One region of the Thalassorhabdus alkalitolerans genome, then DNA from elsewhere that is predicted to be linked to it. Evidence: riboswitches for the same ligand, from Rfam matches in the RefSeq annotation. Region 1 holds a riboswitch; the other holds the start of a gene.

Region 1 (7,358 bases):
CCAAAAGCAGGAACTGCAGTCCAGATCATATGTCTAATATGTTCAAACAAATCTACCCTTGTTACAGATGCAGCAAGATTTGTCGTATCTGAGAGCGGAGACATTTTATCTCCTACTAAAGCGCCAGAAACTACAGCACCGGCCACCATGGCGAGATCAAAGCCAAGGAGGCTTCCCAACGCCATGAAGGAAACACCAATCGTTGAAGCTGTCGTAAAGGAGCTTCCCACGCATGCTCCCACTATGGCTGTAACAATAAATACGCTGGGAAGAAAATAGCTCACAGAGACAACTTGGAAGCTATAGTGAATCAACGTAGGTATAGTGCCCGAACTCATCCAAATACTGATAAGCACGCCAATAAACATAAAGATTAACATAGGAATAATTCCAGATGATACCCCTTCCACAATCCCTTCCTCTACCTTTTTCCAGGGTGCTTTCTTTATAAAAGCATATACTACCAAAAATATAAACGCTGTAAAAATAGGGACATGTGGAGGCGCCTCAAATACGATAAGAGCCGTTCCTATAAGTGATAGAATAACTAAAATGACCAATAATGCTTCTATTCTTGTAACTGCTGGCAATTGTTTTTGATTTTCCATATTTACCTCCATTATCACTGCTTGAACGCTTTTATGCGTTGAAGCACAACGTTAAACATAATAGGAAATTCTTTTTTTGTCAAGACAGGGAGGAAAAACAATTTTTAAAGAATAGGCGCTCCTTACTGATCAAATGTCATACGATAACAATAAGAGGTGAAAAGAAATGAAGTGGTACAAAAAAGCTCAATATTTAATTGGTGAACCTGTAGGGATTGCTTTAAAAAACGGCCGAGGCACTTCTGGTATTCTCTGCAGTCTGGGAAACACAAAGATCTATTTACTGGAATATAATAATGACCGCGAATTTTCACTAAAGCAGTACCATTTTGAGGATATTCATAATATCCATCCCTTCCCGCCAGTGCAGCACTTATCCTTTTACAGCAAGCTTGTCCACTAATTTTAATATATCCTTTCTTGTCACAATTAATTGTCCTTTTCTTTCTGCTTTTGATGCACTGTGAAAACACGAATTTGTTTTTTTGTATAAAATAGCCTGTCTGCCGGGCAGACTCTTACTAGATCCTTTTTTTAAGTATTGAGCCTCGTTCGTCCTTATAGGAAAGTCATGCAGATTGCTGCATCGGTACAGATGGTATAATAAATCCCGCATGGATCCAGCCAATACATTAAGCCTTTTAAAGAAAGACAGTACCTTCCTTATTTTCTATAGATACTTTCAAGCATTCCTTTATCGAGGTTTATATTTTACTTTTTATTTATATATTTTGTTCGCTATAAGGAAATTTGTTCTATAAATTAGAAAACGTTAAAAACGTTAAATTAGTTCGTTTGTTCCTAATAATGAACGAATATGTTCTTTATATATTATATTTCTTTAATTTTCTCTGGTTTACTTTTTTCCCAAAACGGAAATTGTTTTATATAATGAACAAATAACACCCTAACTGGAGGGGGGAAGATGATAGGTGAAAAGATTAAGGTCAGAAGAAAAGAAAAGGGATTAACCCTTTCTGAATTGGCAAACCGTACGAAGGTTTCTAAATCCTATTTAAGCTATATAGAAAGAGACCTGAAGAAGAATCCTTCTATTGATGTTCTTAAAAAGCTTTCCAGTGTATTAGACCTCTCTATTGAAGAATTGATAAATGAACAAGAGCTATACAACGAACATAGCGGGGAACACCTGGACGAAGAATGGCTTCAGCTTCTGCAGCAAGCCATTAAGTCAGGAATTACAAAAGAAGAGTTTAAGCAGTTTCAGGATTTTGTGAAATACAAAGCATGGAGCAATGAAAAAGATAAAGGATAATGATTCATTTTTTAAGTCACGAAGCTACTGAAACCCAGGTTTCAGAGTTCCTGTCCTGAAAGACTCTTTTTGACCTGGGGCTGTTTTCAAAAGTAACCCTTTTGCAAACAGTCTTTTTTAGGTTTCAATACACTGAAAACAATTAGAATAAGGCCTGGGTCCGGCACCCCCGGACTCAGGCCTTATTTATCAGTATGTTAAAGCATGTCATTCTTAATGCAGTTTATTATTGCAGGATTCACGTCGGAAAAATGCTCTGATTTCTTCAGGCGTCAATCCTTGAGATAATGCTTCCTGAATCAAAAATACCCATTCTTTGTCAATTTTTGTATTAGCTTTACTATTCATTTTAGCACCACCTCAAATATAAGAAATATTTGAGTGCTTAGGCAGCCCAGCCATCCTAGTAAACACCTTAGACCTGTGACTTTGCGCACCTGCTTTTCAACAGGGATGCCTTGTTCTTCAGCACATCCTGTAACATCTGCATTCTCGTTTTTAAAATCCCTTATCAGTCAGAGAAACATAGTCCTACGTAAACATTTTTTCTAATTTATCTTTTAGGGTGATTATGACTTACATCATCACCTTCTTCTCATCCACCTGAGATGAGTGTAAGTGTAAAAACTTCCTCACTTCTTCTACTGTGTACCCTTTATCCCTTGCCTTCACAAGCAGCTCTAACCATTCTCTCCTATCAGGTGTTTGATTTTCCAGGTGGTTCTTGCTCATTTTTCATGCACATCCTTACTTCCTAAATATGAACCCTCTTCAAGCAGATAATCTTGCATAATGCAAACTGTATAAATTAACGAGACATTTAAGCATTGGGTAGAAATCAGAACTTTTGACGCACTCCTATACTCTTGGATACTTCATACTATACAGGGGTCCCATATGTAATTCTGTAGAAAGCTGTCACCTAAAATGTTTTTTTATTTTCTTTTTCTAACAAAATTCCTCTTTATACAAACTTCTTTGACTAGCAATACATGACAGCTTATCTGTTTTAAAGAACCTCTTTCTCTCCGCGTCTGGTCAAAAAGCACTGCTACAGGTCCTTGAAGGCGCAATTTCCCTCAAAAGACAAGCAACCATTTGATGCATAATACCTACGCAAATAGACTGCTGAGATAACTTTCTCAACAGCCTTCTTAAAGCTCATTTCTTTATCTTCGGGAGTTTCCTACTAAGAAAGAAAATTGTTTTGATACGACGTTGATTTCCACCGGTGTCTCAGCATAAATTTCACCGTCCATGTCTACCTTTTGAGGGACAGAGGTATCTAAATGCAGCGAAGAAGCCTGAAAATGTACTACCTGTGATTTATCCTGGTTCCATTCAAAGGTTCTTTTTGCAACTAGGAAATCCTTTAATAACGGGAGTCCTGCCTCGTATACAATAAAAACATCAAGAAGACCATCAGCAGGACTTATCGAGCCTCCTGGAATTTCCTGTCCGCCAAGATACTTTCCATTAGCAATCAGTATCATCACAGCTTCGTCTTCAACTACTGTTTCACCATGTTTTAAAACGAAAGAAAAAGTATTCCCCTCTGTTAAATGCTGGAATGCACTTAAGTAATAACCAGCTTTACCAAACAGATTTTTAATATTTTCATTAACACTTTCCGAGGTATCTGATACCAGCCCAACCCCTAGAAAATTAGTAAATACCCGATCATCTGCCTGTCCAACATCTATATTTATAGGCTTGCTGTCATTCATTAACGCTTCAGCAGCTTTTTTTATATTTTGAGGAACATTCAAAGATCTGGAGAAGTCATTAGCCGTCCCGCCTGGCAGCACTCCGATCACAGGGGAAGGGTTAATTTCCTTTAAGCCATTGAGACATTCATGAACAGTGCCATCTCCCCCATAAATCAGTATAAGCTCAACCTCGTTTCCATGCGCCTTGCATATTTCTTCTCCCTCTCCTTCTTCTTCTGTTTTAACTATGACCAATTCTTTTATATGGAGCATGAAGGTGGAGATCGCTTCGTTAAGCTCATTTCCTATTTCTTTTTCACTTACGTTCCCTTTATACACAAGCAGGGCTTTTTTAAACATAACCTCCACTCACTTTCTAGGAGTATTCTTTATTCATTCGTAATATTATTAAGGTCATACCAGTATATCGTAAATAAACTGGGGATTACTCATTTTCCCCCTTGATATAATAAAAAAACACTCTATACCCAAAACTGGGGTATAAAGTGTTATTGGTTATTGATCTTCCACTTATTGAATTCTAAAAAATCTTTAAATTCTTCTTTAGACACACCAGATTCCATTGCCTCCTGAACAAGCTTCATCCACTCACTATCAAGCTCTTGTTCCATTTCCTCTGTCTCTTCCTTGAGTAAAAAATCTATTGGAATGTTTAATTGTTTGGAAATTTTCTCTAAAAACTGAATGGAGGGGTTAGTTTGGATGTTCCTTTCTATTGCGCTTAAATATGACTTGGCAACGCCTGCCTTTTCAGCAAGCTCTGTTAATGAAAGGTTCCTTTCTAACCGATATTTTTTTACGCGGTCACCAATCATCCTTCTAGTCTCCTTTATATATCTAGTCATGTTTTATATTATACCATCGAAATGATATATGTATGTTATAGTGAACAAAAAAACCAAGAAAGACCTAGTAAAAAGGGATACCTTACCAATTATTTGTGAGTCTTAATTTCAATATATCACAATTATTTCAATATATCTTTACATACGCCAAAAAAGCAGAAAACTAGTTTTCTGCTCTCCCTTAACAAGAATTACCTGTATGATTTTTTTAAATGTCTGCCAGTGGTTAACATAATTATATTCAGCTTCCATTCTTCTCCATTACACTCTTTTTTCATTACGTTTTCTGCCTTTATCAGGAGAGCTTTAGTTACTTCTCTTTTATCCCCTATAAATAACCACGCTTCTTTTTGAGAAATATTATGAGAATTGTCTTCTATATATAAGGTTACTTCTTCATTTAGCTTTAGTTTTTTTGAAACATGAATGGTGTAGAGAACCGGCAAAAAATTCAGCAGATAATCAGTGAAGGCAGCTGTGGTAAGTAAGTATGCTTTATGACTTGAAAAACAAGCAGAAGGGATCTGCTTCCAATAAAAATTAATATTGTAAAGTACTTTTTTTATCGTTGTTTTTGGATTGTCCAGTATTGTTTCTATTATGCATTCAGCAGCTGTTTGAATAGAGAGTTCCGTAAGATGTGTATCTAAAACCAGATCCATTCTCCTCATATCCTTTTACCTCCACTTTTGTTATTTCACCGCTCCTCCTTCATCAGTGGGCATTGCTCACAAAAGGAATCACAATGAGAAAGAGCTTTATATATCGAACACCAGGACCTTTTGGCATAACAAACTGGCACAGATTGTTTACTTGCTTTCTCTTTCAGTTTTTTAGATAAGTTGTGGTTAATAAAGTCTGTTAATACAAGAATTAATTCAACGTGCTCCGGTATTTCTCTTTGCACTTGCTTAACCTTTCTCCCGTTAATATGTATGATGTTTTTAACTCCCAGCTTTTGCAAATGGTCAGGGATGGCACCTAATCGATCTGCCCCTACAATCATTAAAGCCTCCACGCTTCTCACTCTCCTTTAAATGAAATCTATTCTCAATTACATTCTAATTGACAAAGATTATCAATGTCAATTAATTGTTTGGTTTTATTGCCGCCTATTAGAGGAATTAAATTATTACCTTACCTTTTGTTCCAAGGAGGAATAACATTGGTTTACTCTTTACATGACTTTCAAGTGAAAGCAGTTTTTTTTAACGAGGACGGCAATATTCCTAACAATCCTACACTGCCTATGCTCTATTACCCGATGGTGTTAGACGAAGATGATAGCATTATGGAAATTTTCGAGAGAAATAATTGGAGGAACAGCTGGACAGGCAGTGTTCTCCCTTATCACCATTATCACAGCAATTCACATGAGGTCCTGGGAGTACAAAAGGGCACAGCCGCTATTATGTTTGGTGGAGAACACGGGGAAGAGATGCACGTAAAAAGAGGAGATGTTGTGATTCTCCCTGCTGGATGCGGGCATAAAAAGCTGAAAGCAAGTACAGATTTTGAAGTAGTGGGGGCTTATCCAGATGGAAAAGATTATGATATGAAAACCCAGAAAGATCCTGTAAGTCAGGAAGTGTGGAATAATATAAAAGATGTAAAACTGCCGAAGGCCGATCCAGTCTTTGGAAAGGATGGACCTCTAATTGAGCGTTGGCATCAAGATTAAAAAAGGATGTCTTGGTATTCAAGACATCCTCTGCTTTTATTATTTTAATTATACACGAACTACGTTAGCAGCTTGTGGTCCACGTTGTCCTTCAACGATCTCAAATTCAACCTCTTGTCCTTCATCTAAAGTTTTGAATCCTTCAGATTGAATAGCAGAAAAATGGACGAATACATCGTCTCCGCCTTCACGCTCAATAAATCCAAAACCTTTTTCAGAATTAAACCATTTTACTTTGCCAGTCATGTTAACGGCCTCCTTAGATAATAAAAAAATTGCTTCAGTGAATACCAGGAAAACAAATCTTTTTACGTCCTTACTGAGGCCGATAAAAACTGTTTTACGATGTTACTCACTTTCGCCTTCTTAAATGTATCACACGAAGGAAGCGATTGCAAACCTAACTGGAAAATTTTTAATGTTGATGAATCCTCCGTATGCCAAGGGTTCTGGGATTTCGACTTCACTTATCCTCCCTGTATTCTACTGAGATGGATTTCCTCGTTTTCTATCGTTCGCTGAAGAAATCTTTAGCAAGAGGGACAACATAGCCGCTTCCACCACGACCTTCTACTTGCTCCAGCATCATGGTTACCATAAGGTCTTTATTTTCATAATCAAACCCGACAAACCAGCCTAACTGTTCCCCATCTTCATCGTCTAGCGATTGTTTTAATTCAGCAGTGCCGGTTTTCCCTGCGAGAGGCATTCCCTCTTCATAAATATCATGGGCGGTTCCACCTGAGTCCTCCACCACAGCAATTAAAGAATTCAGAATGGTTTCAGCTGTTGTTGGAGATATAATATCTTCCTTCCAGTATCTCCCTTCATCTCTTTTAAGCAATGTTGGTTCTATCATGCTTCCATCGTGAAGAAAGGCTGTATAAACAGCAGAAAGGTGCACTGGGTTTGTCAGTACTTCTCCTTGTCCATACCCAGTGTCTGACAATAAGGCTTCGGCATCTATTCCATCATTTGAAAGTCTTGAAGTATAAACCGGATACTCGAAAGGAAGAGTTTCTTCAAAACCAAAGTCTTCTATACGGTCTTGAAAAGCCTCTTCACCTATTCTTAATGCTTGCTGAGCAAAATAAATGTTATCAGAGTAAAGCATTGCCCGGCGTAAATCGACTTCCTCTATATCCTCATTCACTCTCCTTACACGATAGCTTCCCCAATCTTCTCTTTCCTGCCAGTGTTCACCTTCAATGGTCATTA
Region 2 (7,358 bases), on a different contig from region 1:
CCATTCATAAAATCCATCGGCTGCAATCAAGCAGCGCCGGCGTTGCAACAGCCTTTTAAAAGCCGGCTTTTTATGCACTGTTTCAGCTCTTGCATTGATCATTTTAAACCCGATCTTCGGGTCATCCGCCCAGGAAGGCACCAGTCCCCAGCGCATAAAGCCGGCACGGTTACTTGTCCCGTCATTTATAATGCAAAGCACTTCCTGACTTGGAGCAATGTTGTACCTTCCATCCACTCTTTCTGGAATGACTTCTGCTGCGAACCTTCTTTGGATCATTCTTTTGTCCGCTGTCAACGTATACCGCCCGCACATTCCAATCACTTCCTTTATCTAACAGCGCTCTCTGCCTCTTTACTTCATCACGAGACCGCCGTCTACAATAAGATTTTGCCCCGTCACCGCTCTGCTTAGGGGGGAGGCGAATAACAAAACGGCATCAGCCATTTCTTCAGGTGTAATGACCCGCTGAAGAGGGGTATTCTGCTGAATGATTTGAAATACCTCTGCTGATGTTGCTTTACTGGCATCCGTTTCTTTTAACAGTCCGCCAGAAGCCATGTTCACGGTGATTCCGTATGGCCCGAGATCACGGGCCATGGTTCTTGTAAGCCCAAGCAATGCAGCTTTTCCGCTTGTATAATCGTGGTAGGGAACCACTGGATTTTGCACAAGGTTCGTTCCAATGTTAACTATGCGACCGAATTCCTGTGCTTTCATGTCAGGAATTCCCGCTTGTGCAGTATTCAAAGCAGCTTGGACGCTTCCTTCAAATTGAACGGAAAAATCCTCCCAGCTGATGTCCTCCGCATTTTTTCTTTCCACTGGATCAAAGCTGAAACCAACTAAGGCGTTATTTACAATGGTCGTGATCGGCATCTTAAAGTATGACACCGCTTCCTTGAAAATCTTCTCAACCGCTTCTTTGCTACGTACATCTCCCTGGAGAGCAACCGTTTGTTCACCGAGTTCCTCAGCAAGGTTCTCGGCTCTTTCTTTGCTTTGATAATAGTTAATGACGACATTGGCCCCTTCACGGGCAAATGCCCGCACCACTGCTTCGCCCAGTCCTCTGCTTCCTCCTGTAACAAGTACTGTTTGACGTTTAATATCCATATCCTTTCCTCCTTTTTGTGGTTTATTACTTTTGAACCTCTGTTTCCAGGCCCCTTGTTAACACAAAGGCTGCTATCATTGCCGTGATTCCTCCCGTGATCTTTCCGATCATCATAGCTGTAATCATTTCCTCTTCTACAGAGGCAGTAAAAGCAAGGTGTCCTCCTAAAATGAATGCTCCGCTCACTGCAAAAGCAAAGTTCATTACTTTTCCACGGGGGTTCATATCCCGAGCCATCCCAAACATAGGAATGGCATGAGCTAAAGAGGACAGCCAGCCAACAACTGAGATTTCATTCATATGTACCTTATTTCCTAATGGAGACAGAGCCTTCCCAAAAACCTTTTTTAAAAAATGGACCAGAGGGAAAGCTCCTGCGAGCATAATGGCTATCATGCCGACAATTTGGATCCCTTCACTAATAGGGGCCATGCCAGAAACAAGTGTCCAGCCTGTGAGCGTTTGAAAGGTGATAACAGCTGTTGCTCCAACCATCAAGGCCGTCATCCCCTGGCCGAACAGCATAAAAAGAGTCACCATAACACGGGGCTGAAGCCACAGGCCTAAAGCAATCCCCCCGGAGAAAATCACAATGGGCACAATGCTTCGAAGCATCATCTCCATTGAAAAACCTGCAGCCGCCCCTCCCGCAAGAAGGCCGAGAGGGATCGTAGTAAGCCCTGCCAAAACTCCTTTTGCTAAGTAAGGACGATCTTCTTTTTCAAGGAGACCTAAAGCCACTGGAATAGTAAAGGTAAGGGTGGGACCAAGCATCGTGCCCAGTAAAATGCCGGCAAACAAAGCAGCATCCCTGCTTTCAGCTAACTCCAAAGCCAGTGGATACCCTCCCATATCCAAGGCAAGCAACGCAGTAGCAAACATAGCGGGGTCTGCCCCCATCCATGAGAAAAAGGGAACCACCACCGGCCGGAGAAGCTCTGCAAGAACTGGAGCCAAGGAGATAATTCCGATCATGGCGATCGCTAAAGGGCCCATCGCCATAAATCCCCGCTCAAACTGTTCACCGTAGCCGAAACGATTGCCGCCTATCTTATCTGCAGCCCCTATGATCATAAAAACAACAAGAACTAGTACCACTATTTCATTAATTGACATCAGGCTGACCACCAGCTTTACATTTTAATTCTCTTTTTCATTCTACACGACGCTTCCGGACACCTCTTTTGGGGTGCCTGGCACCTAATCAATTTTTACCAGCACCCTTCTCCTTGAATTAAGAACCTATGTTCTCATATAATAAAGAGAAACTGCATGACGAGGTGAAGCTCATGGATACTCTGTACAGTCAAATTAAAAGAAAAACCATTCTCTGTATAGACATGAAGAGCTTTTATGCAAGCTGCTCGGCAATTGACCTGGGACATGATCCTCTCACATGCTGCCTTGCTGTCGTAGCTGATACAAAACGGTCAGGAAGCGTGGTTCTGGCAGCAACACCAGCTATGAAAAAGAAATTTGGCATCAAAACAGGAAGCCGTCTGTTTGAAATTCCGGACGACCCTGACATACAGATCGTAAATGCGTCGATGAGTGCTTATTTAAAAACTTCTGTAGAACTGACTAAATTCTTTGCTGAATTTGTTCCCTCCGCTCATATTCATACCTATAGTGTGGATGAAAGCTTTCTTCAAGTGGATGGCTCTCTTCACCTTTATGACTCTCCCCGTCAGATGGCAAAAATGATTCAGCGCAGCATGCTCAGACGTTTTGGACTCATGTGTGCCATTGGTATCGGCCCAAATATGCTTCTCTCAAAATTGTGCCTTGATCTTGATGCAAAAAAGAAAGGGATCGCTGAATGGCAATTTGAAGACGTAAAAGAAAAGCTCTGGCCCGTGGAGCCCCTTAGCAAGATGTGGGGCATCGGCAACCGGATGGAGAGAAACCTGAACCGTTTAGGAATACGAACAGTTGGGCAATTGGCCCGAACTCCCATTGAACTTCTTGAAAAACAATTTGGTGTTATGGGCAGCCAGCTGTACTATCATGCGTGGGGAATTGATCTCTCAGAAATAGGAGCTCCTATTCTGCACGGGCAAATCAGCTACGGTAAAAGCCAGATTCTTCTTCGTGATTACGAAAAGGAGGAAGAAATAAAGCATGTCATTCTTGAAATGAGCGAAGAAGTGGCAAGACGAGCCAGAAGAGAACGAAAAGCCGGCCGGACGATCAGTCTCGGCGTTGGATACAGCCACAAGGAAGCAGGCGGTTTTCACCGTTCCTATACCGTATCTGAGCCGACGAATGAAACAAAGGAAATCTACCATATCTGTCTTCATCTTTTTCGAAAGCACTACCGCGGTGAAACGGTGAGAAGCCTGTCTGTTACCTTATCGAAGGTTTGTGAAGACAGCTGCACCCAGCTCAGTCTGTTTGATCCGAAAAAGCCAAAGCGAAAAGCTTTGGGCTATGTAATGGATCAAGTAAGAGCAAAACATGGGGCGGATTCTCTTTTGCGGGCCGTCTCTTATACAAAGGCCGGCACCGCCCGCCACCGTTCTACCCTGGTGGGAGGTCATAAAGCAGAAGGATAGGAAGTTGCAGTAAAAAACAAAGGGGCACCCCATCATAGGGAAGCCCCTTTGAAATCATTTGGCCTCTTCAGTCTTTTTCTCATGTATTTGTTCACCTGTAAGATACTCGATCTTTGATTTGAGCAAAGCATTTTCTTTTGATAAGGATGCTACCTGGTCTGCCAAGTAATCAATCAATTCGTTAACTTCGGTTTTCATTCGTTACTTCCTCCTATTATGTTATCCTCTAAGGGGTTATGGAATAAACACTGTCATTAAATGAGCAAGGTTTATTTACCCCCGGTTCTTCCGACTTAAACTTTCTTTCGCACCAGCAAGCCATGAAGAACTCACACACTTTACTATGTTATTCATTCCAATTCAAAGAGATGACAACGATTTTAAAAAGGGAGTGTTTTTTTTGAAAGAGGATTATATTACATACTTACGAAGCTTTACAGGCAAGAACAAGGTAATTATGGTGGTTGCCGGAGTGCTGATCTTTGATGAAGAAAACCGTCTTCTTCTGGAACTTCGCTCAGATAACCAAAAGTGGGGACACCCCGGAGGCTACATGGAGTTAGGAGAAACAATAGAAGAAACAGCTAAAAGAGAAATATTTGAGGAAACAGGACTTACCTTGGGTGAGGTAGAGCTTTTTGGAATCTATTCAGGGAAAAAACAGGAACGTATTTTACAGAATGGAGATGAGGTCTCTCTCGTTAAAATCATGTTTACTTGCAAAGAATTCAGTGGACAGCTAAGAAAAAGTGAAGAATCTCTTGAACTGAAATTTTTTTCCTTGGATAAGCTGCCAGACATTTGGCCAGCCCAGAAAGCGGTATTTAATGATCTCCTGTCAGGCGCCTCGCGCCCTATTATCAAGTAACACAGGTGAGTACAAAGTGATATGCATATAATTATAAAAGTTGGATCATCGAGAGCTTAACAGAAAAATCCTTTTAAATTCTCTGTTTTCTTGTAAAATAAAGGCTATAACATAAGTTTAAATGAAAAGACAAAGTTGCTGAAAAGCAGTGACGAAAACACTAGGGGCAAAGGTATGAAGATACACTATGCCAGCCAGCTGCTGTACTTCTTTTTCTCTTTTTTGAACCATAATAAAAGAAAAGCGAGTGTATGTGTCTATGAAATTAGAAACCATTGTTATCGGTAATGTCCAATTAACAGAGGAGCCCAGGAATACGTTCTATCACTTTGCTGTTAACGTGGAAGAAACCTTAAAGCGCGCACCTGAAATTGACGCAGTAGCAATTTTTGGAATGATCACTTTCCAGGGAAGGTCCTGTGAAACTGTGATCCAGCAAGACCTCAATATCCCATGGAATGCTCTACTAGAAAGCACACAAGAACAAATACGACAAAAAGCTTTTCGGCAAATTGAAAAATATGAAAGCCATTGTAATCAACAGTAGAAACCCTGTCATTACAATGGCTTTGCTTTATTCAAAAACTTACTGTTTAGACCTTTCGCAAATACGCTGAGAGAGCTTTCGATAAAATTCCATTACATCCGTATCCTTTAGAAACTGAAGCTGATGAGTTCCTCTTTTTGTTGCGATTTCGATATTATTTGAAAAAGCAAACACCCCAGTCTTTTCAATGGCTATTTCCTCAATTTTTTCATAAGGAATACTGTATACTGCTGACCGGGATTTAGAAATAAGGGAACGGTCAACAAAGAGAATACGGTGACTCGTAAAAGCAACGAAGTCGACCATGAGTCCATATGTACTCTCAAGCTCTTCTCCTTCAAATAAAAACTCCTGTGCCTGGTCTATATGCTTTCTCTTATTGTCTCCTCTCCGAAACAAACTCACCTTTACCATCCCTCCATCTATAAATTCTCTGCATGCCTCTTTTATTCTCTCACTAACAAAAAGTGATTACAATCCATTGACTCATCATGCCCTGTCCTAGTCCAATTTTTCCGGGGGAGGATTGAGATGTTTCCCTTCTTCAGCTTCTCTAAACAAATTACCTTCTTTCGGAGGCGGTTCATTAGACTCTCGCAATAAACGCTTGAATTCTCCCACAGTAAGCGGCCGGGCGTCTTCTGTCAGCTCATATCCTAAACGTCCATTTGGTTCAATGGTTGCTCTCTTTACACTTTCCATGCTGATGATCCCATTTTGCCTGAGATGCATTTCAATTTTATCTACTGTAAGCCTTACCTTTTTGATATTTTTTAGAAGAGGTCTGCCATCTTTTATTACTGGTACCGATCCACCAGTAAAAAATTTTTCCATTCGGTTTGATTTCACTTGGAGGTATTCAACGATCAAAAGCACCAATACAAAAATAGCAACAGAAATAACCGTTTTTACTACACTTGTTTCAATAATGGGCTGTACAATAATTGAACCGATTGAAATTAAGATAACAGTGGCCGGGATTGTCAGCTGGGAAATTGATTTTCTGCCTGTGACTCGCAGTAATAAGAAACCTACCAATACCATCAAAACTGACTCCCATATAAAATCAGTTTCCACGCCTTACCCTCCTTTTCTAAACACATCCTCTTTCATATTCAGCATCATAGACAGCCGATAGATGCTAAAGCTTGTCTCCCATTGTCATGTTTTTAGATTCTCCTTCCTGTCCATTTTTAAACACGGTCCCAACGTTCTTTAGAAAGAGAACTGAAGAACAAGAGGATCTTAGTATAAAAGCAAACCAAACGATCAAGAGGGAGAGACCAAACGAAAAATCAAAAAGATGGGGGTGTGTTACACCTTTTATGGAGTAAATTAAATCAGGCGGTAAAGTGGGAGATATGCAGGTGAAGTCCCTCATTGAGACACTAAGACTGCAAGTATTTTTCTTAGAACAAAGGGTGGGGTAATGTAAGCAGATTCCTTCTTGGATGGGGTTAATAAATGTACATAAAGAGGAGCCCCAAAAGTTCAACTTAGGGGGCTCCTCGATCTGCAAGTACACTAGAGAGGTGCTGAGGATATCTCTTATTATACTCTTATTTCCAATAAATGAAATGATCCCCAAGGTATGGGTATATCATCATCCTGAAACACGAGCAGTTCATTGATTAAAGAATGTACTTACTACATATTCATGCTGCTGATTGTAGATCGTTCTCTCCAACAGTTAAACTTGTATAATAAGTAAGCTGGAAACAAATAAGAAAGAAAAGTTTTATAGATATTCCAGCCATTGCGATACTCTACCCTTCCTGCTGCTACAGCAATGAGTTCAAAGAATGTACTGAGAAGAGTGCATAGAAAAAGATCTGCTTTTTCTGAAAAAACTCTTTTTTTCCGCCAATAAATCATCAGAGCCCCTAGGATCGGAAAGTAACCAAAATTATGAGGCATGGTAGTCAAAAATTGCAGCTTTCTTGAAGAAATTTGTGGTTTAACAACCCAGTACCTGTTTCCAAGAATGTTTATGATCAGCGAAATAACAGAAACAAACGGCACGGCTCTCGTAATCACTTGCTTATCTTTTTTATAAAGAATCAGACCCATAACCCAAGGAAAAAGAAAACCAATCATAATATTAAAGAACATTTATATCACCTCTTTTTCATGGTGCCCGGCTGCCATTTTCCCTATGTATTCTTATGGGCATGCTTGGATTGGCGTAGTGTCCCCTGAATACATTCACACAGGTGCAGACACAAAAAAAGCAGATTCTATTTAAACAGAATCTACTTAGAAATTATATGT

What was found. A riboswitch is a leader RNA that binds a small molecule or an ion and turns the genes downstream of it on or off. The one in region 1 is predicted to bind cyclic di-GMP.
Region 2: another riboswitch for cyclic di-GMP. It lies ahead of ACFPU1_RS14305 (hypothetical protein); the one in region 1 lies ahead of ACFPU1_RS10150 (anti-repressor SinI family protein).

The regions. Positions count from the first base shown of each region.
Region 1 covers NZ_JBHSOZ010000004.1:124,136-131,493, reverse strand. Annotated here, with positions in the region: gene nhaC (Na+/H+ antiporter NhaC) at 1-608, opposite strand, end outside; gene ACFPU1_RS10160 (hypothetical protein) at 775-1,011, shown strand; gene ACFPU1_RS10155 (helix-turn-helix domain-containing protein) at 1,534-1,884, shown strand; gene ACFPU1_RS10150 (anti-repressor SinI family protein) at 2,098-2,232, opposite strand; cyclic di-GMP riboswitch class I at 2,270-2,352, opposite strand; gene ACFPU1_RS10145 (hypothetical protein) at 2,461-2,616, opposite strand; gene ACFPU1_RS10140 (diacylglycerol/lipid kinase family protein) at 3,054-3,953, opposite strand; gene ACFPU1_RS10135 (helix-turn-helix domain-containing protein) at 4,103-4,429, opposite strand; gene ACFPU1_RS10130 (hypothetical protein) at 4,651-5,130, opposite strand; gene ACFPU1_RS10125 (DUF2325 domain-containing protein) at 5,157-5,477, opposite strand; gene ACFPU1_RS10120 (cupin domain-containing protein) at 5,625-6,140, shown strand; gene ACFPU1_RS10115 (cold shock domain-containing protein) at 6,189-6,386, opposite strand; gene ACFPU1_RS10110 (peptidoglycan D,D-transpeptidase FtsI family protein) at 6,649-7,358, opposite strand, start outside.
Region 2 covers NZ_JBHSOZ010000009.1:257-7,614, reverse strand. Annotated here, with positions in the region: gene ACFPU1_RS14335 (SOS response-associated peptidase) at 1-315, opposite strand, end outside; gene ACFPU1_RS14330 (3-oxoacyl-ACP reductase) at 355-1,116, opposite strand; gene eutH (ethanolamine utilization protein EutH) at 1,142-2,233, opposite strand; gene ACFPU1_RS14320 (Y-family DNA polymerase) at 2,407-3,672, shown strand; gene ACFPU1_RS14315 (hypothetical protein) at 3,727-3,870, opposite strand; gene ACFPU1_RS14310 (NUDIX hydrolase) at 4,130-4,540, shown strand; cyclic di-GMP riboswitch class I at 4,659-4,746, shown strand; gene ACFPU1_RS14305 (hypothetical protein) at 4,800-5,087, shown strand; gene ACFPU1_RS14300 (PH domain-containing protein) at 5,127-5,492, opposite strand; gene ACFPU1_RS14295 (DUF421 domain-containing protein) at 5,589-6,164, opposite strand; gene ACFPU1_RS14290 (hypothetical protein) at 6,735-7,199, opposite strand.